DNA from 2 places in the Rhodococcus sp. 5G237 genome. Region 2 is predicted to be linked to the other one. Evidence: riboswitches for the same ligand, from Rfam matches in the RefSeq annotation. Region 2 holds a riboswitch; the other holds the start of a gene.

Region 1 (14,577 bases), on a different contig from region 2:
GTCGTGCGGTGCACCGCCGCGGTCGTCGTCGTGGCCGCCGTCGTCGCCGCGACCGGCAACGTCCTGGCCGCCGCGCTGGCGGCGCTCGTGGCGGCGTGCGCCAGCGCGCTGGCCAAGGTCTCGCTCGACGCATCGCTCCAGCAGGACCTTCCCGAGGAGTCGATCGCGTCCGGATTCGGCAGGTCCGAGACGGTCCTCCAGCTCAGCTGGGTGTTCGGCGGAGCGATGGGTGTGCTGTTGCCGACCGAACTGTGGCTCGGGTTCGCTGTGGTCTCCGTAGCGCTGGTTCTCGGATTCGCGCAGACGGTGCTGACATACCGTGGGGGGACATTGTTGCCGGGATTCGGCGGCCGTCGACCCGAACGCGTCTCCACCGAGACGGCTGCCGGGCGAAGGCGCGCCGGTGGATCCCCCACCGAAGATTGGAACAGTTGAGTTGCAGGCCCGGACGAAGAAGACTCTCGCGCTGCTGCTGGTGGCCCTGGTGGTCGTGGTAGCGGGAGTTGCCGCCACGGTGTGGAAGCTGGTCGATTCGGCCGAGCCCACGCTCCCCACGATCACCGCGTACGCACGGGGAGAGACCGTGACGGTCGACCCCGCGCAGCACTGCAATCTCTATCTCGAGGACTGTGTGGAGAACCCGATCGGTCAGCTCGACGTGCCGGCCGGTTACCCGCTGCAGCTGTCGCTTCCGTCGGAGATCGCCGACGCGCCGTGGCGCATCCTCACCGTCTACGGCGACACGCAGACCGGGCAGACCTACATCGACGGCGCGATGTTCGAGGCCGGTGCGCGCCGCACCCTCACCGTGGAGAGCTCTCCGGAGCTGCAGCTGCTCGGAGTGGAGATCCAGCTGCCGTCGGCCGTGGTCGACGAGGCCGGTGAACCGATCGCGCACGCCGTGTGGGCCGTCAAGACGTTCTGAGCTTCGGCCCCGCATACGACGACGGGCCGTCCTCGCACATGGCGAGGGCGGCCCGTCGTGGTTCGTCCCAGGATTACATCTAGTGGTCGAGCTCGCGCGCGATCGCCCGCATGACCTCGGAGATGCGCTGCCCGGTCTTGCGGTCGGGGTAACGCCCGCGCCGCAGATCGGGCTGGACCGCTGCTTCGAGCAGCTTGATCATGTCCTCGACCATGCCGTGCAGCTCGTCCGGCGCGCGGCGCTTCTGCTGGGCGGGAGCCTCGCGGCGACCCTGCCGCAGCGTGGGCTGCTCGAGGAGCTCGACCTTCAGCGCCTGCGGACCCCGGCGGCCCACCGCCATACCGAACTCGACGCGCTGGCCGGGCTTGAGCGCTTCCACTCCCTCCGGGAGCGCCGAGGCGCGGACGTAGACGTCCTCGCCCTCGTCCTGGGACAGGAAGCCGAAGCCCTTCTCGACGTCGTACCACTTCACCTTGCCGGTCGGCACCGCGCTCACCTGCTCCTCGACAGCTGTGCCCCACAGTGGGGCAACCGTTCAACATGCAAAACAACGCGCCCCGACTCGGTCGAGCGGGACGCGTGGACACCTGTCAGTGTACCCGCAGAGGTGGGTCCGCCCCCGAATCGTCTTCCCGCTCCCGGACGTCACCGTCCGTCCTTGCGGCGACTACCGTGGTCACGTGGGTACTTCATCTTCGGCTTCGTCTGCCGCCCCGCGTAACGGCCTCCTGAAGGCCGCGATCGCCTGCTTCGTCGTCGGTGTGGTGGCGGTCGTCGCCATCTTCCTCATTCCGGCGCTCACCGACGGCAAGCCCGGGCTCGTGCTGTATCTGTTGACCCTCGCCTGGCCGTTGGGCTTCGCCCTCGCCATCGCCTTCGCGCTGCGCTCGGGCCGGCGCGCTCGGAACGGAGACCGGACATGAGGATCCTGCTCAACATCATCTGGTTGATCTTCGGCGGGCTGTGGCTCGCCCTCGGCTACTTCGCGGCGGGTCTGATCTGCTGCATCCTCATCATCACCATCCCGTTCGGCATCGCGTCGTTCCGGATCGGTATCTACGCGCTGTGGCCGTTCGGCAAGACGACGGTCGACAAGCCGACGGCCGGCACCATGTCGCTGATCGGCAACGTCATCTGGATCCTGGTGGCCGGTATCTGGCTGGCCCTCGGCCACATCGCCACCGCGCTCGCCATGGCCGTCACGATCATCGGCATCCCGCTCGCCGTCGCGAACCTGAAGATGATCCCGATCTCCCTGATGCCCCTGGGGAAGGAGATCGTTCCTGTGGATGCCCGCCCGAGTTACATGTGATCTTTCTCACATAACGAGCGGATAACGAGCGGGACTCGAAACGGAATTCCGGGTACCCGGACCCCACTACCTGGGACTTCATCCCCTGGTCCGCGCCGCGCACGTCTGTCGCCACGCGAATCGGCGCGTTATCAATTGGTGACACTTCGCCCTCGGAACCGTTACCGTCATGTCCGGTCGAACCGCCTGGCTCGACCGGTCCGGAACCGCCGCGCCAAATTCCTGTCCCGTGGTTCCGGAAGTCCCGACGAACGATCCACAGGGGACAGGAAACGGGGGACCCACCGGTCTCCCAGGAACCGATCGGCCCACAGCCGGACGGTGTCCAGGAGGCCCGGGCCGACGCAACCGCGACGGTCCTCGGGGTGAAGCCGAAGGCGCTCCCAACGGAGCGACACGGCCGGGCGACCTCTTCAGCCCGAACCCGACAGCTGACCTCGTAGGTGCGTACGGAGAGGAACACGGAACCGACATGAGCGGACGCCATCGCAAGCCCACCAATACCGGTCGTACCGTCGCGAAGTTCGCGCTGACGGGCGCAGTCCTCGGCGTCACGGGTGTCGCGTTCAGCGGCACGGCCGCTGCCGCCCCCGACTCCGACTGGGACCGCCTCGCACAGTGCGAGTCCGGCGGCAACTGGGGAATCAACACCGGCAACGGCTACCACGGTGGCCTGCAGTTCTCGCCGAGCACCTGGAACGCCTACGGCGGCCAGGAATACGCCGCCTCGGCCAGCCAGGCCAGCCGCGAGCAGCAGATCGCCGTCGCCGAGCGTGTTCTCGCCGGCCAGGGCTGGGGCGCATGGCCCTCCTGCTCGTCGAGCCTCGGACTGTCGAGCGCGCCCACGCAGCGCTCCGTCGACGCAGCGCCCAGCGCGCCCGCCGAGACCCCCGCGCCGGCCATCCAGAACGTTGTCCCGCAGCTTCCGGAGACCCCCGCTGTCCCCGCCGAGGTCCAGGGCATCCTGGCCGGCTTCGAGCAGGGCGTCACCGCACTCCAGGAGGCCGGTGTCGAGCTCGACCCGAACATCCTGGACGCCGTTCGCGCGGTGCTCCCGCAGTAACACCCCGAACATCCCGGAAGGGCCCCGCACCGTTCACGGCGCGGGGCCCTTCCGCATATGCGGACGACCTTCGTTCATCCCTCACACACGACGACGCCCGGCCCCCGAAGGGACCGGGCGTCGTACGGAAGAGCCTGTTCGGTGATCCGCGATCGGATCAGCGGTTGATCACCGTCTTCGGATGCGTGTAGGGCAGGTCCTCGACCGGCAACGGGAACACGGTGTCCTCACCGTACGGGGAGAGCGGACCGGAACGCGTGGACGACAGTTCGGTGACAGCGTGCTCACCGTCGGCCAGCTCGGGCCATCCGTGGTCGACGTAATGCTTTTTCGAAGAGGTAGCCATGCGCTCATTTTGGCAGGTGAGTTCGGGGCCTGCTACCGCAGGTCTCTAATCTGGAGGGGATGTCCCCGACCACGCCCGCTCCCGACACCGCCTCGGACTCCCTCGCCCGCTGGCTGGCAGGTCGACGCGACACGGATCTGGCCGCCACGCTGCGCGCCCGTCCCGATCTCGTGGTGCCGCCACCGGCGAGCATGAACGTGCTCGCGAGCCGAGCGCAGCAACGCGCCTCGGTGTTCCGTGCAGCCGACGATCTCGACACCGCCGCCTTCGGGATCATCGAGGTGCTGGCCCGTCTCAAAGCGGTGGACACCCCCGTCTCCCGCGCCGCCGTGCTCGACGAGGTCTCCGGCCGCATCAGCGCGAGGAACGTCGACCGGATCCTGTCCACCCTGCGCTCGCTGCTGCTCGTGTGGGGGTCCACAGACGAACTGCGCCTCGTTGCCGCCGCCGTGGACGCCGTTCCGTGGCGCGTCGGACGCACCGGCGACGTCAGCGGACCGTCCCGGCAGGAACTCGACGACCTCCTCGCGGCTCTTCCGCCCGAGCAGCGCAGCATCCTCGACACCCTGTCGCGTACGTCTCCGATCGGTCGGACCCGCGACGCCGCACCGGACACCCCGGCCGACCGGCCCGTGCAGAAACTGCTCGCCGCCGGACTGCTCTTCCGCATCGACGACGAGACCGTCGAACTCCCCCACCGGGTGGGCCAGGCACTGCGCGACGACGCCCCCTTCGATCCGGCGGCGCTCGCTCCCCCGCGCGCACCGAAACCCACCCGGTCGACCGCCGACGTCAATGCGACCGCCGCCGGCGCCGCCCTCGAACTGCTGCGGCACTGCGAGGACGTTCTCGACACTCTCGGTGCGCAACCCGCCCCCGTCCTCAAGGCCGGTGGGCTCGGTGTCCGCGAACTGCATCGCATCGGGAAGGCGGTCGGACTCGACGACGACGAGACGGCGCTCGTCGTCGAGGTCCTCGCGGGTGCCGGTCTGATCGCGCGGGGCCTCCCCGACCCGCCGACACCCGGGGACGACGATCACTGGGCCCCGACCACCGCCACCGACGCGTGGCTCGCGTCCTCCCCCGCCTACCGCTGGGCCGTGCTCGCCGGTGCCTGGCTCGACCTGCCGCGCCGGCCCTGGCTGATCGGCCGGCGCGACCAGAACGACAAGCCGGTCGCCGCACTGTCCGACGAGGTGAAGTCCCCCACCGCCGCCCGCGACCGACGGCTGCTGCTCGACGTCCTCTCCGACGTGCCGGCAGCGAGCACGGACGTCGCCGACCTGCGTGCCGCTGCGGCGTGGCGTCGTCCACGCTGGGCGGGTCGCTTCGACACGACGAGCGTCGTGGAGACCGTGCGCGAGGCGACGACACTCGGTCTCGTCGCGCACGGCATGCTCGCGTCGCCGGGCAAGGCGTTGCTGCACGGCGGCGACGCCGAGGCCGAGATGGCGGCGGTGCTCCCCGAGCCCGTCGACTACGTGCTCGTCCAGGCCGACCTCACGGTCGTCGCCCCCGGGCCGCTCGTCCCCGAACTCGGCGAGCGGATCGCGCTCGTCGCCGACGTCGAATCGGCCGGTGCCGCGACCGTCTACCGGATCGGCGACAGCAGTATCCGGCGCGCGCTCGACGCCGGGCTCGGCGCGAGCGACCTGCACGGCCTGTTCGCGACGCATTCGCGCACCCCGGTGCCGCAGTCGCTCACCTACCTGATCGACGACGTCGCGCGTCGCCACGGACGCCTGCGGGCCGGTGTCGCGACGTCCTTCGTCCGCGCCGACGATCCGGCTCTGCTCACCGAGGTGCTGTCCGCCCCGGTCGCCGCGACGCTCGCCCTGCGCGCGGTCGCCCCCACCGTCGCGATCTCGCAGGCGCCTCTCGCCGAGGTGCTCACCGAGCTGCGCACCGCTGGTTTCGCTCCCGCCGGGGAGGACGCCTCGGGAGCGATCGTGGATCTACGGCCCCGGGGTGCCCGCGTCGCGATGCCGCGCGCCCGGGCCCGCTACGCCGGGCCCACCGCGCCGAGCGACGAACAACTCGACACCCTCGTGCGCACGCTGCGCGCCGGCGACCGTGCGGAGGCCGCGACACCGACGGCCTCGGCACGTGGTGACGGCAGCCGATCCGGCGGTGCGGCGACACTCGCGCTGCTGCAACTGGCTGTGCACGGCAAGCGCAGCGTCACCCTCGGCTACGTCGACGCGCAGGGGGTGGCGACGCGTCGCATCGTCGACCCGGTGTCGGTGGGCGGCGGGCAGGTGCAGGCCTTCGACCCGGCGACCGGCTCGGTGCGCAGCTTCGTCCTGCACCGTGTCACGTCGGTGGCGCTGGTCGACTGACGACGGACCCGGGTGCGGTCGATCAGGCATCGCGCGGAACCGCCCACCACCGGCCCGTGGGCGGAGAGGCTCAGCGCTGCGTCGCGAACCGCGCGAACGCCCTGCCGACGGTGAACTGGTTCTCCGGCCGCGGGAGCCCATAGTGCCCACGCAGGGTGGATTCGGTGTACTCGGTGCGGAACAGACCGCGCTCCTGCAGGATCGGCACCACACCGTCGACGAACTTCTCGAGCCCCGACGGCAGCACCGCGGGCATGATGTTGAAACCGTCGGCCGCGCCGCTGTGGAACCAGTGCTCGATCGTGTCGGTCACCTGCTCGGCCGTGCCCGCGAAAGTGCGGTGGCCGCGACCGCCGCCGAGGCGTTCGATGAGCTGCCGCACCGTGAGGTTTTCCCGTCGCGCGAGCTGCACGATGAGCGTGTACCGGCTCTTGGCTCCCTCGATCTCGTCCTCGGACGGCAGGTTCTCCGGCAGCGGCTCGTCGAGCGGAAGCTGCTCCGGCCGCAGCCCGAACCGTTCGGCGAGCTGGCGGCGGGCGTACTCGGGCGAGATCAGCCGGGCCAGTTCGGCGTCGAGTTCACGCGCTTCCTTCTCCGTATCGCCGATGACGGGCACGATGCCAGGGAGGATCAGCACCTGCCGCGGGTCGCGGCCGACCTTGCCCACGCGGTCCTTGACGTCGTCGTAGAACGCCTTGCCCTCCTCGAAGGTGGGCTGGGCGGTGAAGATCGCCTCGGCGTACAGCGCGGCGAAGTCCTTGCCGTTCTCCGACGAGCCCGCCTGCACGAGCAGCGGGTAGCCCTGCGGCGACCGCGGCACGTTGAGCGGCCCGGCCACCGAGAAGAACTCTCCCTCGTGTTCGAAGGTGTGGACCTTCGCGGAGTCGGCGTGGATCGCCGCCTCCTTGTCGGCGACGATCGCGTCGTCCTCCCAGCTGTCCCACAGCTTGGTCGACACCTCGACGAACTCGGTGGCCCGCGCATAGCGGCTCTTGTGCGCCGGCACGCCGTCGAGACCGAAATTGCGGGCGGCGTCGTCCCCGGCGGTGGTGACGATGTTCCAGCCGGCACGTCCCCCGCTGACGAAGTCCAGCGATGCGAATCGCCGCGCGAGGTTGTAGGGCTCGTTGTAGGTCGTCGACGCGGTCCCGATGAGACCGATCCGCTCGGTGGCCGTCGCGATCGCGGTGAGGATGATCGTGGGTTCGAGCTTGCCGCTCGGACGCCGCTCGGGATTCGCGAACAGTACGGGGCTGTCGGCGAGGAACACCGAGTCGAACCTGCCACGCTCGGCGGTGCGGGCGAGCGAGATGTAGTGCTGAATGTCGAGATTCGCGTTCGGGTCGCTCTCCGGCAGACGCCACGCCGCTTCGTGGTGGCCGATGGGCATGAGGAAGGCGTTGAGGTGCAATCGACGATCGGTCATGTCTTCTCCTGTCGTGAAAGGTCTTTCGTCACGGTTGTGTGATGACACCGAGGGCGGTGAGGAGGTCTTCACGGATGTCCCGGAAGCCGGGATCCGTGATGGAACGGGGTTTGTCGAGATCCACGTGGCGGTCGACGGCGATGCGTCCTTCGTCCAGCACGACGATCCGGTCGGCGAGCACGATCGCCTCGTCGACGTCGTGGGTCACGAGCAGCACGGTGGGACGGTGCGCGCGGACGAGGTCGTCGAGCAGTCCGTGCATCCTGATGCGGGTCAGGGCGTCGAGCGCGCCGAACGGCTCGTCGGCGAGCAGCAACTGCGGCTCCCGTACCAGGGCTCGGGCCAGCGCGACACGCTGTTGCTCCCCGCCCGAGAGTTCGAGCGGCCAGGCGTCCTCGCGCCCGGCCAGGCCGACCTCGGCCAGCATCTCGGATCCCCGGCTCCTGCCCTGCCTGTCGAGACCGAGCGTGACGTTGTCGAGCACGCGCAGCCAGGGCAGCAGACGGGAGTCCTGGAAGGCGACGGAGACCTTCTCCGGTACCGCGAGTGCACCGCCGCGGATCTCCACGTCGTAGTCGAGGCCGGCAAGAGCACGCAGCAGAGTGGACTTCCCGGATCCGCTCCTGCCGAGCAGGGCGACGAACTGCCCGTCGGGGATCTCGAGGTCGAGTCCGTCGAGCACGTTCCGGTCGCCGAAGCCGCGGATCAGGCCGCGGATGCGTACGGCGCTCATCCGCCCAGCGTCTTCCGCCAGGTGAGCGCCCGACGCTCGAGCAACCGGAGACCGGCGTCGGATGCCAGACCGAAGACGCCGTAGACGAGCAATCCGACGAGGATGACGTCCGGCTGACCGTAGTTCTGGGCGTTGAACATCATCTTGCCCAGGCCGCTCACAGCGTTGATGCTCTCGACCACGATCAGGGTGAGCCACGCACCGGTCACCGCCAGGCGCAGACCGAGGAAGAATCCGGGCAGCGCTCCTCGCAGCACCACCTTCCACACGAACTGTGCGCGCGTGAGACCGAGGACCTCGGCGAGTTCGACGTAGCGCTGTTCGAGCGCCGTGAGGGCGTTGTGCGTCTGGATGTAGATGGTCACGACCGTCCCGAGTGCGATCACCGTGATCTTGAAGGTCTCGCCGATGCCGAGCCACAGGATCAGCAGCGGGATGAGACCCAGCGTCGGGATCGCACGCTTGAACTGCACAGGGCCGTCGATCAGGGCTTCGCCGGTGCGGGTCAGACCGGATGCGAGTGCGAGCGCGGTGCCGATGACGCATCCGATCACGAAGCCCAGCACGGCACGGCTCAGCGATGCCAGGATGTGTTGTTGCAGAGTTCCTTCCGCGACGAGCTCGACCGCGCTGGTCACCACGGTCCAGGGAGCGGAGAGCTTGCGGTCGTCGATCCATCCGGCACCCGACCCGAGCGCCCACACGGCGAGCAGCAGAACCACGCCGGTCATGCGCGAGAACGGGACGGCCTTGCGGAGGCCGAGCCGCCGGAGCGGCCTGATCCCCTCCGTCGGTGGCGGATCGACGGGGTCCGGCGGGCAGGCGCCGACCTCCACCGGTTGTGTCAGTGTGCTGGTCACGAATCCGACCCCTTCCGGTACTTCTGCGGAACCGACTCCGCAGCAATCGTTTCGAATCTGCGATCGAAGATCTGCTCGACGTCGAACTCGTCGAACCATCCGGCCTCGTCGAGCAGTTCCGAGGTCTCCTGCGTCCATTCGATCGCGGAGTCCCAGTCGGTGGGATATGCCGGTTTCTGGCCGACGGTGTCGACGATCCGCCTGCCGTCCTCGTACGAGACCCCCTCGCTCTCGACGTAGTACTTCCGGATCCACTCGTCCCGGTTCTCCCATGCCCAGACGTCGCCCTGCGCCCACAGCGGGATGAACTCCTTGATCGCTGCGACCTTCGCGGGGTCCTCGAGCACGGACACCGGAGCCCACAGAACACTCAGCGCGTCGACCTCGGGCGTGAACACCCCTCGCGCACCCTCGGTTTCGTACTGGTTCAGGTACTTCGTGAGGGTCGGTTCCGCCAGCGGTGCGACGTCGACCTGTTTCGCCTGGAGCGCCGTGAGGAACTGTGTGCTCGGCAGTTCGACGAATTCCACCTCGTCGAGGCCGATTCCGGCCGACTTCAGCGTCCGGAGCACGACGACACCCTGAGCCTGCCCCGGCGACAACGCGATTTTCCTGCCGCGCAGGTCGGCCAGCGAATCGATGTCGGTACCGGGTGCCGTCGCGAGCGAGTACTGCGGCGAATCCTTCTCGCGTACGGCGACGATCCTGGCGTCGAGCCCGGTGGCGTGGGCCTGGATGGGAGGAATCGCCGCATTGACCGCGAGGTCGACGGCATCGCCGCGGAACGCTTGGATGACGTCGGGACCGGCCGAGACATCGGGCCAGTCCGACACCGTGAACGGCAACTCGTCGATACGGCCGGTCGCCTCGAGCTGGATACGAGTGGGCTTGACCGCGATGCTCAACGACGTCCCCGGTGGAATCTCCTCGGGGAGTTCGGCGTCGGCGGACAATCCCCCGGTCGAACCACCGGCGCACCCGGTGAGCACGACGCTCAGTGCGGCCGCAACGACGATCGGAGCGCGCGATCTTCGAGAGCGCACGAGTGAGGACACGGTCATGAGAACTCCTTGCGAAGGTGATGGGCGCGACGTCGCGCGAATGCGCCGACGCGCGCTACCGGAAGACGAACGGGAACCCGAGTGCGGGCCCGGCCTCGAGAACAGCAGTCCCGGGAACAGCAGTCCCGAAATCAGCGGTCGCGGTACGGAGAACAGCGACAGTGCGGACAACCGCGGAACCGCGATCGGTGGACGACGCCACACGCACGGTGTTCGCGACGCGAGGCACTGCGGCCTGCGATCACGGTCCGGCCCATCGCTCTCCCCGTCTGCCCGGGCTGTGGACATCCTTCCGTCTGCACAGCATCGCCGGTGACGGTATCGGCCGCGCGGAACTCCGCGACAGGGATCGACGCACGGTGAAATCAACTCCGGACACCGGAATACGGAATATCTCGGCGCTGTGTTCGGATGGTGCACAGAATAATTCGAGCGACTGGCTTTTTCCGGGAAATGACGTATGGTGTGGTCCTGTCGAGTGGTTGTTCATCGAAGATGGAGTGACAATGGCCGACAAGGGCAAGAATCCGAAGAAGCCAGCGAAGTCCCTGAAGGAACGTCGCCAGGAGAAGCGGCAGAAGGTCGCCGAAGCCGGCGAGTTCATTCGTAAGCGGAAGCGGAGCTGAATCCGGTTGCAGGCCATGGATCTCGAAATCGCAGCGCTCGAAGCGCTGTACGACAAGATAAGTGGATTGTCCGGTCGGGAAACGGGCACCGACGCACAGCGGCACGGATATCGTGCCGCCTTGGCGCGTGCACGGGTGTTCGTTCTCGACGAACGTGCCGGCGCAATGAAACAGCCGGCCTGAGAAAAGAGAAATCGGTACTGGAATGAAGCGGACGCTGCATGCCCTGGACAAGATCCAGGAACGACTCGAATCGGAACTGGATTCGAGGCCTCCCGCCTCCGAGAAGGACGCCGGCTACCGGTCCGGTATCTCCGAGGCACTGGTGTGCGTGATGGAGGTGCGGCAGTCGCTCGCACGGTGAGTACGCCGTGAAACCGGTCGGCCGTGCGTTCCCGCCACGGGAGAACGCACGGCCGTACACCGTCGTGGTGGCGCGGTACGGCCCGAACCTGGAGAATGGGAAAGTTCTACTTTCCATCCACAGGAGGCACTCGTGGCCGACGGACCGCTCATCGTCCAGTCCGACAAGACCGTGCTCCTCGAGGTCGATCACGAACGGGCGAACGAGGCGCGGCAGGCGATCGCACCGTTCGCCGAGCTCGAACGCGCCCCCGAGCACATCCACACCTACCGCGTGACGCCGCTGGCACTGTGGAACGCCCGTGCGGCCGGTCACGACGCCGAGCAGGTCGTCGACGCGCTGGTCTCGCATTCCCGGTTCGCCGTCCCGCAGGCGCTGCTCGTCGACATCGTCGACACCATGAGCCGCTACGGGCGCCTCCAGCTGGTCAAGAACCCCGCCCACGGCCTGACCCTGGTCAGCCTCGACCGGGCGGTGCTCGCCGAGGTCCTGCGGAACAAGAAGATCGCCCCGATGCTCGGTGCGCGCATCGACGACGACACCGTGATCGTCCATCCGAGCGAGCGCGGACGCGTCAAGCAGATGCTGCTGAAGATCGGCTGGCCGGCCGAGGACCTCGCGGGGTACGTCGACGGCGAGGCCCATTCGATCTCGCTGGACTTCGAGACGAATCCCTGGCACCTGCGCGACTACCAGGAACTGGCCGCCGACTCGTTCTGGTCGGGCGGCTCGGGTGTAGTGGTGCTGCCGTGCGGTGCCGGTAAGACGATGGTCGGCGCGGCCGCGATGGCGAAGGCCGGCGCGACGACGCTCATCCTCGTGACGAACACGGTCGCCGGGCGCCAGTGGAAGCGCGAGCTGATTGCCCGCACCTCCCTCACCGAGGACGAGATCGGCGAGTACTCGGGTGAGAAGAAGGAGATCCGTCCGGTCACCATCGCCACCTACCAGGTGATCACCCGCAAGTCGAAGGGTGAGTACCGCAATCTCGAGTTGTTCGACTCCCGCGACTGGGGGCTGATGATCTACGACGAGGTGCACCTGCTGCCGGCGCCGGTCTTCCGGATGACCGCCGACCTGCAGTCCCGCCGCCGCCTCGGTCTCACCGCGACGCTCGTGCGCGAGGACGGACGCGAGGGCGACGTCTTCTCGCTCATCGGCCCGAAGCGGTTCGACGCGCCGTGGAAGGACATCGAGGCCCAGGGCTGGATCGCGCCCGCCGACTGCGTGGAGGTCCGAGTGACCCTCACCGACGCCGAGCGCATGGCGTACGCGGTGGCCGAGCCCGAGGAACGGTACAAGCTGTGCTCGACCGCGCGCACCAAGATCCCGGTCGTGAAGTCGATCCTCGAGCAACACCAGGACGCCCCGACACTGATCATCGGTGCCTACATCGATCAGCTCGACGAGCTCGGTGAAGCGCTCGACGCCCCGGTCATCAAGGGTTCGACGAAGACGAAGGAACGCGAGGCGCTGTTCGACCGGTTCCGGTCGGGCGAGTTGAAGGTGCTCGTCGTGTCGAAGGTCGCGAACTTCTCCATCGACCTGCCGGAGGCCTCGGTCGCGATCCAGGTGTCGGGCACCTTCGGCTCGCGTCAGGAGGAGGCCCAGCGTCTCGGGCGGCTGCTGCGTCCGAAGCACGACGGCGGCCAGGCCCACTTCTACTCCGTGGTCTCGCGCGACACCCTGGACGCCGAGTACGCCGCGCACCGCCAGCGGTTCCTCGCCGAGCAGGGTTACGCGTACCGGATCACCGACGCCGACGACCTGCTCGGACCGCAGATCGGCTGACACGGAGTCCCTGCGCGACGCGTCACAAGGACTCCGTGTCACAGCGGCCGGTATTCCTGTTCGGGACGGCCGGTGGTGCCGTAGCGCAACTGCATCCGGAGGCGTTTCTTCGCGACGAGCGCCGCAAGATAGCGCTGGGCGGTCGCGCGCGACACCCCGATCGTCACGGCCACCTCCCCCGCCGACATCGGTTCCGGTGATTCCCGGAGCGCCTGCATCACGAGCTCTTCGGTCATCGAACGCGAGGGTGCCGGGCGGGTGGCCGGCAACACCGGCCGCAGTGCGGCCAGCCCCGTGTCGATCTCGGTCTGGGTGAGCTCCTCCCCCGCGACGACCCTGCGGTACTGCGCGTAGGCCGCCAGGCGCCGGGCCAGTTCGGTGCTCGCGAACGGTTTGACCAGATACACCAGTGCACCAGCGGTGAGTGCCGCGCGCACCGTCGTGCCCTCACCGGCGGCACCGAGCACGAAACTGTCGCATTCGAGGCTCCGGATCAGGTCGATCCCGGAGCCGTCCGGTAGGTACACGTCCACGAGGGCGAGATCGACGGGACCGGTCCGAACGGCGTCCCGGGCCGCCGCGATGCTCCCGGCGACCGCGCTGACCTCGAATCCCGCCACACCCGAGACCACGGATGCGTGGAGTTCGGCGACCCGGAAGTCGTCGTCGACGACGAGGACCTTCAGATCCGTTCCGCCCATCCCGTGTCCCTTTCGTCGAGCATCCCGGGCAGCGTCGCCAGGAAGACCGCACCCCCGGTCGGATTCTCCGGGGTGCGCTGCCCGCCGCGGTCCGCGAGCACGACATCGCCACCGTGCAGCCGCGCGATGCGCCGTGCCAGTGCCAGCCCCATCCCGCGACCGCCGGGCACCGTCGGATCGCTCCGGGTCGTCGCGCCCTCGGCGAAGATGTCCGGCAGCTCGGGATCGACTCCGTCACCGGTGTCCGCGACGCTCACGTGCAGGTCTGCACCGTCCTCCATCAGTTCCACCTCGACCTCGGCCGGAGCGCGCCCGCTCGTGCGTGCCGCCTCGATCGCATTGTCGAGCAGGTTGCCGAGCACCGTGGTGACGTCGACGGGCGCTCGCACGGTGGCGTGCACCCACGTGTTCTCGCCGAGCACGAGCGCGACTCCCTGCTCGCGCGCATGCGCGGCCTTCGCGACGAGGAAGGCGTGCAGGTATGGGTCGGTGATCGCGTCGATGCCCTCGAGCTGCTCACCGAGCGGGCCCGAACCGAGGATCTGTTCGATGTACTCGAGCGCCTGGTCCGCATGCCCCCGGCGGAGCAGTCCATCGAGCAGGTGGAGCCGGTTCGCGAATTCGTGCCGCTGGGCCCGCAGTGCCGTACTCATCGCCTTGACCGCGTCGAGTTCGCGCGTGAGCGTCTCGATGTCGGTCCGGTCCCGCACCGACATCACCGTGCCGAGATCCCGGCCGTCGCGCACCACGCGCCGCGAGACGGCGACGACGACCCGGTCGCCGGTGGTCGCCGCGACCGGGATGCCGTCCGCGGAGCGCAGCACGTCGAGCAGCCGCGGGGTCATTCCGAGGGTGTCGACGTTGTGGCCGATTCCGTCGTCGGGACCGACGTTGCGGCCGATCCGGTCGTCGAGATCGAGCAGGCGACGCGCCTCGGCGTTGACGACGGTGACGTTGCCGCGGGCATCGGTGCCGACGACCCCGTCGGAGATCCCGTGCAGCACGACCTCCTGTTCGCGGACCAGCTCGG
Region 2 (14,577 bases):
GCAGCCGATCGAACAGCGCGACGAAGACACCCGTGCGGGGGTCCGGACCGGTGGCCGCTGCGACCCGGCTGTGCTGGGGCCAGATCCGTTCCAGCGAATCGGAGACCGTGCGCGGCGCGGTGAGGGTGCGCAGGGCGTCGGCGGAGGCCGGGGCGTCGACGACGACGAGAGCCCACCTCCCGCTGTCCGCGAGTCGCGCGACCTCGGTGAGCACGAGCAGTTCCTCGACGCCGGGAAGTCCGGTCAGTTCGTCGGGCTCGGGCAGGTCGAACCGATCGGCGTGCTCGTGCGTCCCGGCGAGCGCCGCCATCGACGCGAGGACCGCGTAGCGCGTGCGGAGCAGCTGCAGCGAGTCGATCTCCACCATGTCGAGGTTCTCCTCGACGGTGTGGATGTCCGTCGCGCCGGCGTCCCGGTTCGTGGCCGGGGGCAGGTCGAGCACGTCGCCGAGGGAGTGCGCCCGGTCGATGGACACGACGAGCACGGGCTCTCCCGCACGGGCGGCCGCGAGCGCCTCGGCCGCGGCAAGGGTCGTCTTCCCGGCGCCGCCCTTTCCGAGGAACCATCGCACGCGGGCCGGGGCGTGCCGGACGTTCAGCCCTCCACCTGCTTCTTGAGTTCCTTCAGCGCGGTGTCGGTGATGACCTTCTCCGCCTTGCGCTTGAACAGACCGATCATCGGGATCGTGAGATCCACGGTGAGCTGGTAGTCGACGACCGTCGTGCCGTCGGGGGCCTCGGTCAGCACGTACGAGCCGGACTGGGCCTTCTGGATCTCACCGCTCTCGAGCTCCCAGCTCACGGCACGGTTGTCGGGCGCCCACTTGTACCGCAGGACGTAGGTGTCCTTGACGATGCCGGCGTCGAGGACGAAGCGCACGCGTTCGGCCCGGCCGTCGGGTCGATGTTCCACGACCTCCACGGTCTTTGCCGCCGACACCCACGTCGGATAGGCATCGAAATCTGCGATGACCTCCATGACGCGCTCGGCCGGCGCGTCGATGGTGATCGACCTCTTCGTCTTCTCGGCCATGTGGTGACGGCTCCCTTTCTCGGTCCCTCGGGTGTGCACCGATCAGTCCCGCCCCGAGGGTCTATCACACCGTAGGAACAACGGTATCGGGACGACGCTCCTTCGGTGGCTTCAGTGTCGCGGCGGTTCACCGGCCGGACGACCGGCCTCGAGACGCTGCTTGACCTCGAAGGTCATCACCTTTCCCTGGACCCTGCGCGTACGGTTCATTCCCGCGAGGTCGAGACCCGCCACCCGCTCGGGCGCGACACCGGCCGGTTCGCAGTGCAGGAAGTAGTGGATCACCGCGCCGTCGAGAACCGGCTCGATCCACACCTCCATCGTTCCGTCGAGCGGACCCGACACCGTCCACCGGATGCCCTTCTCGGCTCGGTCCTCCCGCACGGTCAGTACGAGATCGGGCCACCATGCACGCCACCGATCGAGGGCCGCGATCTCCTCGGCGATGCGCTCCGGGGGCGCCGCTACGAAGGTCTGGTCCGCCACCTGAATGCTGCTCACGCAGGACAGCTTCACATATCGCGTCGGCGGCCCGTCCGGTCACCCCGCCGACGGCGTCACCGTCTCGTTCGGGGGCGCCGAGGCGTCGAGATAACCGCGCAATCTGGCGCCCAGGACGTCCCACCTCCAATCGGTGGAGACCCACTCGCGACCGGCCGCGCCCATCGCGGCGGCACGATCGGGATCGGCGAGGACACCGGACACCGCGGTCGCGACGGCCGTGACGGAGGTGCCGTCGACGACGTAACCGGTGCGACCGTCGCGCACCGTTTCCGGGGCACCGCCCGACCGGCCGGCCACGACGGGCACCCCGGTCGCGGACGCCTCGAGGTACACGATGCCCAGGCCCTCGACGTCGAGACCGCCGCCGCGGGTCCGGCACGGCATCGCGAACACGTCGGCGATGGTGTGGTGCGCGGCGAGTTCGGCCGACGGCACGGTGCCGGTGAACACGACGTGCTCCTCGACCTCCGTGCGGCGGGCGAGCTCCCGCAGACGCGACTCGTACGGTCCGCCGCCGACGATCACGAGGACGGCACCGTCGATCCGCTTCCGGATCGCGGGCAGCGCGCGGATGAGCACGTCCTGCCCCTTGCGCGGCACCAGGCGCGACAGGCACAGCACGGTGGGCCGGTCGCCGAGACCGTAGCGTGCCCGCAGTTCGGCGCGTGCCGCCGGATCGGGCCGGAAGACGTCGGTGTTCACGCCGGACGGCAGGTGTTCGAGACCCGCTTCGGGGCCGAATGCCGAGGCGAACCGCCCCCTCGTGTAGCGACTGACGTAGGTGACGGTGTCGGTGTGCTCGCCGATCTGCCGCAGCGCCTGCCGGGCGGCGGGAAGCATCGACCATCCCACCTCGTGGCCGTGGGTGCTGGCGACGATGCGATGGGCGCCGGCACGGCGCAGCACGGGCGCCAGCAGAGCCAACGGCGCAGCCGCTCCGAACCAGACTGTGTCGCAGCCGTGTTCGGTGAGCAGCCGAGTGGCCCGTCGCGCGACGTCGGGGGTCGGCAGCATCAGCGTCGTGGGATGACGGACGACCTCGAAGGGGACCCGCGCGTCGAACTTCACGTGACTGTCGCCGCGCCACCGCGGCGCGTAGACGACCAGGTCGTCGGACGGCAGCTGATTCGCGAAGGCGTGCAGATAGGACTGGATGCCCCCGGGTCGGGGCGGGAAATCGTTCGTCACCAGCAGGGTCCGCGACATGGGACCACCGTAGAAGCAGCGCGACGGGAAGGCGTCGACGGGTCCCGGGCCCCGGAAGGCGTCGACGGGTCCCGGGCCCCGGACGGTGCCGATGGGCCCCGGTCCGGACCGTCCCGGTCAGCGGATGTCGCGGATGCGCTCCCCGAGCCAGCGGCTCCAACCGTCCACGAAGCCGGCGGTGTCGACGCCGAGCAGGTCGGTGAGCACGTCGTCGAGCCGCTCGTCGGTGACGGGACCCGCGGCGAGGGCGCGGTAGAGGGAGACGAGCCTGTCGTGTCCGAACTCGTCCGCGGTGTACGCGGCGATCGACCAGGAGCTCTCGTAGGCGAGCGCCGACCGGTGGCCGGTGAAGTCGCCGTCGACGGGCAGCGACGTCGGCGCACCCGACGCCCGTACCTGCCGGGTCAGCGTCGGCGCGATCCGCTGCACGTCGAGCGGCCCTGTCTCGAGACCCTCTGCGGCCGTGCGGTGGCCGACGTAGTCGGCGAAGCCCTCGAGGACCCACATCGGTGAGCCGTCCACGGTGCCGGCGCGTGCGGCGACGTGCACCGTCTCGTGCGCGAGCACGATCCGGCGGGAGGTGTCGTCGAGCCGGTCGCTCGCGGCCGGATTGAAGACGATGCGCTGCCCGGTGGCGATCCCGCGCTTGTGATCGACATCGTCGGAGACCGCGACGGCCGCGATGTCGTCGCCGTCGTGCCGGGGTCCGACGAGGTGCGAGAACTCCTCGCGTGTGGACGTCACGACCACCAGTGCGCGTCGCGGCCAGGAATCGCCCCACAGGTCGTCGACGGCCTCGACCACCGACGGCAGGTCGCCGGCCAGGTCGTCGACGAAGGCGGCGTTGTCCGGGTGTCCGATCACGAGCGAGCGACCACCCTCGGTCTGCGCGGTCGCGAGGTGGAGGCTGCCGTGGTCCCAGGGTCCTCGCCAGGTGACGGTCTGTGCCCCGGCGAGATCGGGTGCGTCGTCGGCGATCCGCCAGCCCTGCGGCCGGTGGACGAACAGCACGGTCACCGGCCGTCGGGTGGGTACGTCGTCGATTCCGTCCACGGCGTACCGCAGGTGGACGCGGTGCGCCCGTACCTCGTCGGCCGCGAACCGGGCGATCGTCTCGGGCGGCAGCGGCAGCGCGGGTTCGGAGGCGAGTTCGTAGCCGAGATCGGCGAGGGGAACGACGGCGATCGCCGCGATCCGCTCCCGTTCGGCGTCGAGGAGTTCCGGGGACGCGTCGTCGATCAACTCCGCGAGCGATCCGTCGTCGCCGGTCCGGACCGCATGCGCCCAGTCGTCGAGCACGACCTGCAGTTCGGCCCGTACCCGGCTGTCGGCGTCGTCGGTGTCCACCGGGTCGACGGCCAGCAGCAGTCCTGCCGTGACCAGCGCGACCACGAGTCCGGCCAGGCCGAGACGTTCCCACTTGCGGGTACCGGCGGTGAAGGGCGATCGCGCGGGCACCGCGTCAGTCTAGGTCGGCGTCCGAGGGCGGTCCCGTACGCCCTCGCCCACCGGCGGCGATCCCGCCTCTACCCGGTCAGTACCGCCGGGCGCTGTGGAACGGGAAGCGATCGATCGACTGCACCTTCACCGGCACACCGAAGGTCGAGGCGTGCACCATGTTGCCGTCGCCGACGTACATGCCGACGTGGGAGGCGTCGTCGTAGAAGATGACGAGGTCGCCGGGCTGCAGATTGTCGCGGGAGACGGGGATGCCGCCCTGCGCCTGGGCCTGACTCGACCGGGGCAGCGACTTGCCGACCTGCTGGTACGCCCACACCATCAGTCCCGAGCAGTCGAACTGGTCGGGGCCGGTCGCGCCCCACACGTACGGTGAGCCGATGCGCGACAGGGCGGCGCGCAGCGCGGCGCCGTTGCTGCCGGGGACGAGGTGCTGCAGGATCTTCTCGGCGTCGAGGCCCGGAGGGAAGGGAGTGCCTGCGAGTTCGGCCTTCTCCGCGTCGCTCAGCGCCTCGAAGGCGTTCAGGACTCCTTCGATCTGCTCCTCGAGGTCGGCCTGTCGCCGCTGGAGTTCGTCGCGGAGGGTCTGGGCCTGCTCGGCGGCGGCACGTGCTTCGTCGGCGGCATGCTGTGCGGCGACGGCCGCCTCGGCCGCAGCGGCGGTGGCCGCCCGGAAGCCCTCGACCTCACGCGAGGTCTGTTCGCCCAGGACGTCGAGCAGGACCATCTGGTCGAGCATCTGCTGGGGCGAGTCGCTCACCACCACGGCGAACAGCCGGTTGGTGCGCGCACCGCGGTAGTTGGCCCGCGCGAGCTTGTCGACGGTGGGCTTGAAGCGGGCGATCTCGGCGCGAGCGGCGCCGAGCGCCTCGTCGGCCTGGCCGGCACGCACCTCGGCCTCGTGCTGCGCCGCGACCTTCGCTTCGAGATCCGCCCCGGCGGCGTGCAAAGCCTCGGTGGCCTGTTCGCTGCGACGTGACAGATCCGCGAGGTGCTCGAGGCGTGCGGCCGGGCTCTCCCCTGCGGGTTGCGCCGTCGCCGGCGCCAGAGTGAAACCGAGGACCATCATCACGAGCGCGACGACGAGCGCTGGACGGCCGGTCCGTCGCCTGTCCTGCACTCGTACGAGGTGCTTTGTCCTGTCGGAAACCACGTGGGCTCGCATCCTTTCCCAAAGGTCTCGATCAGGTTACGGAATTGCATAGGTTTGTGTCTACCTGCGAGTAGCTCTCCCACGCAGCGGCCGTTTGTGCATGCCGTTCGCGCATCGGCAGGGACGTGCAGACACACGAGGAGGGTGGGTCCGGTACGTACCGGACCCACCCTCCTCGGCAGTGCGTCGGCGCTGGAGCGGGGGGTGCTCAGACCGATCGGAAGCGACGGGGCGCCGTCGATCAGAAGCGACGGGCGCCGTCGACCGGCATCGAGTTCAGCGGTGCGATCTTGACCGGCTGGCTCGAGGTGGAGGCGTGCACGATGTTGCCGCCGCCGATGTAGATGCCGGTGTGGCTGCCACCGTAGAACGACACGACGTCACCGGGCTGCAGAGCCGCGACGTCCACCGGGGCACCGGCGGAGGCCTGCTCGTAACTGGTGCGCGGGACGCTCAGACCGGCCTGCTTGTAGGCCCACTGCACGAGACCCGAGCAGTCGAAGGAGCTCGGGCCGGCGGCGCCGTAGACGTAGGGGGCACCGATCTTCGACTGTGCGGCGTCGGCAGCGCGCTGGCCGACGGAGCTGAAGGGGGCGGTGAAGGAACCGGCCTGAGGCGCGGGGGCCGCCTCGGGGGCCGGCGGAACGATGTTGGCGATCTCCGGCGGCACGGTCACACCGGCCGGGAGGTCGAACGTTCCGACACCGGGAATGTTGATCGGCTCGGCCATCGCCGGGCCGGCCGAGACGGTGACTGCTCCGAGAGCAATGGCACCGGCGACGAGTGCGCGCCGGACGGTGCGCTTGCTGTTGTTCGAAACCACGAGGGGACGTTCTCCGTTTCTTCCGTTCACCCGCCGACCGAGTTAGCTGACGGGTTCGGGCCGGAAGATCAGCCCTACCCCTCCCCGCGAGCGGCGGAGGGGATTCACCCCGAGTACTACGTGTGGGTCCCCGGCTCGCTGCTCCCGCAGACGGGAGAAGCGATTAGGCGGTAACCGTGCGGCTCCGACCCGGGGGTGGGGCGGGAAACTCTCCGCTCGGTCTCGAAAAGATTACGAAACGGCATCGGTGAAGTCGACCGCCTCCCTGTGTGGCCCGCTCGTTTCGGCCCGCCTCTGGGGGAATGCCGCCGCGGGGCAACGGTCCGATAACGGCGCGGTAACGGCCACCGCTCGACGCGCCTTCACCAGAGGGAGGCTCGGCGCCCGTTTCACCCGAGTCCTTTCCGGAAGAACCAGGTCAGGACGCCCTGACTCGCCGACCTTCGACGAGGCGATGCGCCCGATTCGCCGGAGTGCCGTCCTCGGAGGCCGATCGGTCTGTTTTCCGGCCCGCGCGTACCCCTCATCGAGCCGAAAAGAACGCAGTGTGATCCTCGTCTCCCCCCTGCTTCGAACCCACTCCGAAGCCCGCTCGGCGGCGTGTCGGTGACGCTTCCTAGGCTCTGCCGCATGACCTCGCCGCAACCATCCGCCCTGGGCGTGCAACTCGGTTTCGACGAGCTCGACGCTCCCCTGCGCGAGACAACCTTCGTCGTCGTCGATCTCGAGACGACGGGCGGGAAGGCAGCCGAGGACGCCATCACAGAGATCGGAGCGGTGAAGATCCGCGGGGGCGAGGTGCTCGGCGAGTTCGCGACCCTCGTCGATCCGGGACGACCCATCCCCCCGTACATCGTGCAGCTCACCGGCATCACCACCGCCATGGTCTACGCGGCCCCCAAGATCGAGGAGGTGCTGCCCGCCTTCCTGGAATTCGCGTCCGGAGCGGTGCTCGTCGCACACAACGCCGGATTCGACGTCGGCTTCCTCAAGGCCGCCACAGCGCAGTGCGAACTCGCGTGGCCCCGCTTCCAGGTGCTGTGCACCGTCAAGCTGGCCCGCCGCGTCCTCGGACGCGACGAAGCGCCGTCGGTGAAGCTGTCCGCGCTGGCCGAACTGTTCCGGGTCTCCACCGTGCCCACCCACCGCGCCCTGGACGACGCGCGCGCCACCGTGGACGTCCTGCACGCCCTCATCGAACGGGTCGGCAACCAGGGCGTCCACAGCCTCACCGAGCTGCGCGACTACATGCCGGTGGTCACCGCCGAGCAGAGGGCCAAACGCGCACTCGCCGCGCATCTGCCGCGCAAACCGGGCGTCTACATGTTCCGCGGCCCGTCGGACGAGGTGTTGTACGTCGGCACGGCGGTCGACCTGCACCGGCGTGTCCGTACCTATTTCACGGGCTCCGAGACGCGACCGCGATTGCGCGAGATGGTCGCGCTCACCACACGCATCGATCACGTCGAATGCGCCCACGGGCTCGAGGCCGGCGTCCGCGAACTCCGGTTGATCGCGGCCCACACCCCTCCCTACAACCGCAGATCGAAGTATCCGATGCGCGGTTGGTGGATCATCCTCACGGACGAGGCGTTCCCGCGCCTGGCCGTGAGCCGCACCCCCGGACCCGACTCGGTCGGCCCGTTCTCGGTGCGCGCCGACGCCGCAGATGTCGCGGCACTGCTCGCGGAGATGTGCGGTCTGCGCACGTGTACGCGCAGGATCGGCCGTACGGCCCGCCACGGCGACCGCTGCCCGCCCGTCGCCGTCGGGGGCTGCGCCGCAGCCTCCTTCGGGGTTCAGGACGCCTCCGCCTATGCGGCCCAGGTCGAGCGTGCGCGCGCGGTCGTCCGCGGGACCACCGACGACGCCGTCGAGACGGCGCAGGAGCGCCTCGACGCCCTCGTGCGCGACCAGTTGTTCGAGAACGCGGCCCGCCTGCGCGACCGCCTCGCCGCCGCCCTCGTCGCGCTGCGGCGCACGCAACGCCTCGCGGCGCTGGCGGCCGTCGACGAACTCGTCGCCGCGCGACCGCGGGCCGAAGGCGGGTGGGAGTTCGCCGTCGTGCGCGCCGGTCGTCTCGCGTCCGCAGGGGTGGCGCCGCGCGGTATGCGGCCGATGCCCGTCGTCGACGCGATCGTCGCCGCAGCCGAGACTGTGCGGCCGTCACCCGGCCCGCTCCGGGGCGCGTCCCCGGAGGAGATCGGTCTGGTCGCTCGATGGCTCGACGGCGAAGACATCCGCATCGTCCGGGCGAGCCAGGGCTGGTGCGAACCGACACGGGGCGCAGGTCGGTGGAGCGCGTGGGCCGAGCTCGCACGCGACGCCCGCGCGGTCCGCAGGCTCCTCTCCGCCGACGAGCCGTACCGCTTAGGCTGATGCAATCCCCGAGGAAGGTTGAAGGAGACCACATGATCAACGCGATCGTCCTGATCGACGCCGAGGCGAACCGTATCCCCGAGACCGCGCAAGCGGTGGCCGACCTCGACGGTGTCGACACGGTGTACTCCTGCGCAGGCGACGTCGACCTCGTGGCCGTGGTCCGGGTCCGCGACCACGAGAAGATCGCGGACGTCGTCACCCGGGGCATCAACAAGATCGACGGCGTGACGAAGACCGTCACCCACATCGCGTTCCAGTCGTACTCGAGCGCCGACGTCGAGGCCGGCTTCTCGATCGGGAACTGACACCGCGCAGCACCACCGACGAACGACGGGCCCGCACCGATGCAGTGCGGGCCCGTCGTTCGGTGTCCTTACTCTTCCCCGGTCACTTCTGTCCGGAACCGGCACCCAGCCGCGTGGTGACCTCTGCCCACTGCTCGAGGACGGCCGTGGCCCGGCCGCTGTCGATCGCCTCTGCCGCCGTCTCGAGCCCGGCCGTGAGGGCGTCCTCGAGAACGCCGTCGACGCCCCGGAAGGCTGCGATCGCCCCGGCGGCGTTGAGGAGCACGGCGTCGCGCACCGGCCCCGTCTCCCCCGCCAGGACGGCCCGCGCGATCGCCGCGTTCTCCGTGGCGTCGCCTCCGCGGAGCGCCTCGAGCGGAACCCGTTCGATGCCCAGATCGCGCGGATCGAGCGTCACGACCCGGACCTCGCCGCCGTGGACGATGTGCACGCGCGAGGTCGTGGAGGTGGTCAGTTCGTCGAGACCGTCGTCGCCGCGGACGACGAGCGCCGAATTGCCGCGCTGCGCGAGCACACCGGCGACGGTCGGGACGAGCGGTTCGAAGGCGCATCCGATCAGACCGGCACTCGGGCGGGCCGGGTTGGTGAGCGGGCCGAGGACGTTGAAGACCGTCGGGATGCCGATCTGCTTGCGCGGTGCGGCCGCGAAACGCAGCGCCGGGTGGTAGACCGGGGCGAAGCAGAATCCGATCCCGGCCTCGGCGACCGAGCGGGCCACCTCGTCGGGTCCGAGATCGATGTGCACCCCGAGCGCTTCGAGCACGTCGGCGCCGCCGCTCTTGGACGAGGCAGCGCGGTTGCCGTGCTTGACCACGCGGATACCCGCTGCGGCGACGACCAGCGAGGCCATCGTGGAGATGTTGACGGTGTTCGCCCGGTCGCCACCGGTGCCCACCACGTCGACCACGTCACCGTCGACCGGGACCAGCCGGGCGTAGTCGAGCATCGTGTCGGCGAGTGCCCGCACTTCCTCGGGTGTCTCGCCCTTCATCTTCAGAGCGACGCCGAAGGCCGCGATCTGGGCGGGGGTGGCGTTGTCGGAGAAGATCTCGCTCATCGCCCATCGCGCCTCGGCGGCGGACAGGTCCTGTCCGGCGGTGAGCACTCCCAGGACGGAGGGCCAGTTCTGCGTCACCTCGTCCGCGTCTCGCGTCGCGTTCATCGCACCTGCCCTCGCCGCATCTCGCTCCTCACCGGGCACCGGCGTGCCCTCCGACCGGTCAGCTTAGCCAGCGGCATCCTCCGGTTGCAGAGCGTCCCATCCCAGGGCCGTTCCACCGAGCCGCTGGGCGAGCGAGGCCATGCGCGACTTCTCCTGCGCACAGTGCAGTGCATCGAGGACCTGGACACGCTGCAGGATCACCGGAGCACCCTCGACGACGGCGGCGGGCGGGACGTTGCCGCCGCCGGTTCCGGCCACGACGTAGCCGTCCTGGCCGGCCAGTTCCACCGCCCGGTCCACCGTGTCGGCGGGCAGGACGAGGTGATGCCGCAGAACCGCCTCGTCCTCGGCCTGCCACGCAGGCGTCGCCTCGGCGGCGCGCTCGAGCGCCGTCGAACACGCCTCCGCGTCGTCGAATGACGAGACGACAACGACCAGGTCGGCCCGCTTCGCGTCGAGTGGTTCGCTGCGCCGGCCGACCAGGGACCGCAGCCACCCCCGAAGACCCTTTCCGGTACTCATGTCACCACGATCGCACGTGACCTCCGCGACCCTCCGAAATGTCCCGTGTGGCACCCTTCCGAGCACCCGCCACCGAGTGCCCACCTGGAGAAATGCAGGGCTGGGACCTGCACGGACGCGCCGATTTCGGCCCCGATTGCCCAAGACGTACTACGACGGGTCATACTAGCCAGCGTGACGAGCGCAGTAGGGACTTCAGGATCTGCAATCACACAGCGCGTGCACTCGTTGAACCGGCCCAACCTGGTCAGCGTCGGCACCATCGTGTGGTTGTCCAGTGAGCTCATGTTTTTCGCAGGGCTCTTCGCCATGTACTTCGTGGCACGGGCACAGGCCCCGGAGGGCATGTGGCCGCCCCCGCCCACCCACTTGAACCTGTGGTTGGCGGTACCGATCACCATGGTGCTGATCGCTTCTTCCTTCACCTGCCAGCTGGGCGTCTTCGCCGCCGAGCGCGGCGACGTCTTCGGCCTGCGCCGGTGGTACATCGTCACCCTCGGCATGGGCACCTTCTTCGTGCTCGGCCAGGGCTACGAGTACATCACCCTGGTGAAGGACGGCACGACCATCCCGGGCAGCGTGTACGGCTCGGTGTTCTACATGACCACCGGTTTCCACGGCCTGCACGTCATCGGCGGCCTCATCGCTTTCGTGTTCCTGCTGTTCCGCACGAAGGTCAGCAAGTTCACGCCTGCGCAGGCCACTGCAGCCATCGTCGTTTCGTATTACTGGCACTTCGTCGACATCGTTTGGATCGCGCTGTTTGCCACGATTTATTTCATCCGTTAGCCAGCTGAACGCCCAGGCAGCCCCCTGACGTCCAGTCCGTCCCGACATAAAAAAAGGGATACAGATGAGTTCATCCCCACCTCTCGCCTCCGAGGGTGACATGCCCGGTCGATCCTCTGCAGCCGATGCTGCGAAGTCCCGCCGCCAGCGCAAGATGCGCCGGCGCGTCACCGGAGCGTTGGTCCTCGCGCTCGGTCTCCTCAGCGCAGGCTTCATCGCCTCCGCGCTGACACCTGCCCCGCAGGTGGCTACAGCGCAGGACGACCAGAGCGCTCTGATCCGCGAGGGTCAGCAGCTCTACGAGACCTCCTGCGTGACCTGTCACGGTGTCAACCTTCAGGGTGTCCAGGACCGCGGTCCCAGCCTGATCGGTGTCGGCGAGGCCGCCGTCTACTTCCAGGTCTCCTCGGGCCGCATGCCGATGATGCGCAACGAGGCCCAGGCCCTCCGCAAGGACCCGAAGTTCGACGCCGCGCAGACCGACGCCCTCGGCGCGTACATCCAGGCCAACGGTGGAGGCCCGACCGTCATCCGCGACGAGAACGGCGAAATCGCCCAGTCGTCGCTGCGCGGCAACGACATCGGACGCGGTTCGGAGCTCTTCCGCCAGAACTGCGCGTCCTGCCACAACTTCACCGGACGCGGCGGCGCGCTCTCGTCCGGCAAGTTCGCACCGAACCTGGATCCGGCCAACGAGCAGCAGATCTACACCGCGATGCTCACCGGCCCCCAGAACATGCCGAAGTTCTCCGACCGTCAGCTGACGGTCGAGGAGAAGCAGGACATCATCGCGTACATCAAGTCCGCCAGTGAGACGAGAGACCCGGGTGGCTACGGGCTCGGCGGCTTCGGCCCCGGTGCCGAAGGGCCGACCATGTGGGTCGTCGGCATGGTCGCCGTCGTCGGCGCTGCACTGTGGATCGGAGCAAGGTCATGAGTGGCGGCGAAACGCCGAACAAGCACACGGTCGAAGATCTCGACCGGATGAGCCGGGACGACCTCGTCACGCTCGGCACGAACCTCGACGGTGTCGACGTCGCGTTCCGCAAGGACCGCTGGCCCGTCGAAGGCACCCGTGCCGAGAAGCGGGCCGAGCGCAACGTCGCCTTCTGGTTCGCCCTCGCGGGCATCGCGGGTGTCGCGTTCATCGCGATCTACCTGTTCTGGCCGTGGGAGTACCAGGGCATCGGCGACGAGAACTACGGCTGGTACAGCCTCTACACCCCGATGCTCGGCCTGACCCTGGGTCTGGCCATCCTCGGCATCGGTGTGGGCGCGGTGCAGTTCACCAAGAAGTTCATCCCGGAGGAGGTGTCGATCCAGGATCGGCACGACGGCGGCTCGCCCGAGGTCGATCGCAAGACGATCGTCGCCGAGCTCTCCGACTCGCTCGAGACGTCGACCCTGCCGCGTCGCAAGCTGATCAAGCGCACCGCGATCTTCGGTGGTGGCGCGCTCGGCCTCGGTCTGATCATGCCGCTCGGCGGCCTGATCAAGAACCCGTGGGCCGAGGGTGACCAGTCGTCGCTGTGGGTGTCGGGCTGGACCCCGCGCTACCCCGGCGAGACCATCTACCTGCGTCGCGACACCGGCCGCCCCCAGGACATCGTCCTGGTGCGCCCGGAGGACCTCGACGCCGGCGGTATGGAGACGGTGTTCCCGTTCCGCGAGTCCGATCGCGGCGACGACCACGCTCTGCTGCAGGGCCTGCGCGGCATCCGCAACGCCGTCATGCTCATCCGTCTGCGCACCGAGGACACCGAGCGTGTCGTCAAGCGCAAGGGCCAGGAGAGCTTCAACTACGGCGACTACTTCGCGTACTCGAAGATCTGCACGCACCTCGGCTGCCCGACCTCGCTCTACGAGCAGCAGACGCACCGCATCCTGTGCCCGTGCCACCAGTCGCAGTTCGATGCGCTGGAGTACGGCAAGCCGATTTTCGGTCCCGCTGCTCGCGCACTGCCGCAGCTTCCGATTACAGTGAACGAAGAGGGCTTCCTGGTCGCCAACGGTGACTTCATCGAGGCACTCGGCCCGGCATTCTGGGAGCGTCGCCCGTGAGTACTGCAACCCCGTCCCGCGCCGCACAGATCGGCGAGAATCTCGATTCTCGCTACCACCTGTCCGCGGGCATCCGCCGCCAGATCAACAAGGTGTTCCCCACCCACTGGTCCTTCCTCCTGGGTGAGATCGCGCTCTACAGCTTCGTCATCCTGTTGATCTCGGGTGTCTTCCTCACCCTGTTCTTCGACCCGTCGATGGCGCACGTCATCTACGACGGCGTCTACACGCCGCTGCGCGGTGTGGGTATGTCCCGCGCCTACGAGACGACCCTGAACCTCTCCTTCGAGGTCCGCGGTGGTCTGTTCGTGCGACAGATTCACCACTGGGCAGCACTGATGTTCGCAGCGTCGATCGTCGTCCACCTGCTGCGCGTGTTCTTCACCGGTGCGTTCCGGCGTCCGCGCGAAGCCAACTGGGTGATCGGCTCGCTGCTGCTCATCCTGGCGATGTTCGAAGGCTTCTTCGGTTACTCGCTCCCCGACGACCTGCTCTCGGGCACCGGCCTCCGCGCCGCGTTCTCGGGCATCACGCTCTCGATCCCGATCATCGGTTCGTGGATGCACTGGGCGATCTTCGGTGGCGACTTCCCGGGTGAGCTGATCATCCCGCGCTTCTACGTGCTGCACGTGCTGCTCGTCCCGGGCATCATCCTGGCCTTGATCGCCGCGCACCTCGCGCTGGTCTGGTACCAGAAGCACACGCAGTTCCCCGGCCCCGGCCGCACGGAGCAGAACGTCGTCGGCGTTCGTATCCTCCCGGTCTTCGCCGTCAAGTCGGGTGCGTTCTTCGCGATGACCTTCGCGGTGCTCGCCCTGATGTCCGGCCTGCTGCAGATCAACCCGGTCTGGAACATCGGCCCGTACAACCCGTCGCAGGTGTCCGCCGGCTCGCAGCCCGACATCTACATGATGTGGACGGACGGCATGGCCCGTATCTGGCCGGCATGGGAGCTGTACCTGTTCAACCGGTACACGATCCCGCAGCCGTTCTGGATCGCGCTGATCATGGGCCTGGTGTTCGTCGTGCTCACGGTCTACCCGTGGATCGAGAAGAAGTTCACGAAGGACGACGCACACCACAACCTGCTCCAGCGTCCGCGCGACGTGCCGGTCCGCACCGGTATCGGGTTCATGGCCCTGGCGTTCTACGCCGTTGCCACGATCATGTGCATCAACGA

Evidence for each region. Region 2 has a riboswitch for cyclic di-AMP ahead of ACWPOC_RS16065 (C40 family peptidase). Riboswitches for the same ligand answer to the same signal wherever they lie in the genome.
Region 1: another riboswitch for cyclic di-AMP. It lies ahead of ACWPOC_RS05440 (resuscitation-promoting factor Rpf1 domain-containing protein); the one in region 2 lies ahead of ACWPOC_RS16065 (C40 family peptidase).

Annotation. Positions count from the first base shown of each region.
Region 1 is NZ_JBSNCD010000002.1:435,382-449,958, reverse strand. It holds gene ACWPOC_RS05465 (MFS transporter) at 1-435, shown strand, start outside; gene ACWPOC_RS05460 (DUF2771 domain-containing protein) at 437-925, shown strand; gene ACWPOC_RS05455 (cold-shock protein) at 1,005-1,412, opposite strand; gene ACWPOC_RS05450 (hypothetical protein) at 1,606-1,848, shown strand; gene ACWPOC_RS05445 (YccF domain-containing protein) at 1,845-2,237, shown strand; cyclic di-AMP (ydaO/yuaA leader) riboswitch at 2,525-2,699, shown strand; gene ACWPOC_RS05440 (resuscitation-promoting factor Rpf1 domain-containing protein) at 2,710-3,300, shown strand; gene ACWPOC_RS05435 (hypothetical protein) at 3,458-3,646, opposite strand; gene ACWPOC_RS05430 (helicase-associated domain-containing protein) at 3,706-5,985, shown strand; gene ACWPOC_RS05425 (LLM class flavin-dependent oxidoreductase) at 6,056-7,411, opposite strand; gene ACWPOC_RS05420 (ABC transporter ATP-binding protein) at 7,440-8,165, opposite strand; gene ACWPOC_RS05415 (ABC transporter permease) at 8,141-9,004, opposite strand; gene ACWPOC_RS05410 (ABC transporter substrate-binding protein) at 9,001-10,065, opposite strand; gene ACWPOC_RS05405 (hypothetical protein) at 10,254-10,691, shown strand; gene ACWPOC_RS05400 (hypothetical protein) at 10,707-10,874, shown strand; gene ACWPOC_RS05395 (hypothetical protein) at 10,897-11,055, shown strand; gene ACWPOC_RS05390 (DNA repair helicase XPB) at 11,188-12,846, shown strand; gene ACWPOC_RS05385 (response regulator) at 12,885-13,547, opposite strand; gene ACWPOC_RS05380 (ATP-binding protein) at 13,529-14,577, opposite strand, start outside.
Region 2 is NZ_JBSNCD010000006.1:242,838-257,414, forward strand. It holds gene ACWPOC_RS16035 (ArsA family ATPase) at 1-571, opposite strand, end outside; gene ACWPOC_RS16040 (SRPBCC family protein) at 595-1,032, opposite strand; gene ACWPOC_RS16045 (polyketide cyclase / dehydrase and lipid transport) at 1,144-1,533, opposite strand; gene ACWPOC_RS16050 (glycosyltransferase family 4 protein) at 1,573-2,742, opposite strand; gene ACWPOC_RS16055 (hypothetical protein) at 2,860-4,200, opposite strand; gene ACWPOC_RS16060 (NlpC/P60 family protein) at 4,277-5,320, opposite strand; gene ACWPOC_RS16065 (C40 family peptidase) at 5,595-6,176, opposite strand; cyclic di-AMP (ydaO/yuaA leader) riboswitch at 6,192-6,356, opposite strand; gene ACWPOC_RS16070 (DEDD exonuclease domain-containing protein) at 6,807-8,555, shown strand; gene ACWPOC_RS16075 (Lrp/AsnC family transcriptional regulator) at 8,588-8,863, shown strand; gene trpD (anthranilate phosphoribosyltransferase) at 8,946-10,025, opposite strand; gene ACWPOC_RS16085 (hypothetical protein) at 10,089-10,547, opposite strand; gene ctaE (aa3-type cytochrome oxidase subunit III) at 10,722-11,336, shown strand; gene qcrC (cytochrome bc1 complex diheme cytochrome c subunit) at 11,437-12,273, shown strand; gene qcrA (cytochrome bc1 complex Rieske iron-sulfur subunit) at 12,270-13,397, shown strand; gene qcrB (cytochrome bc1 complex cytochrome b subunit) at 13,394-14,577, shown strand, end outside.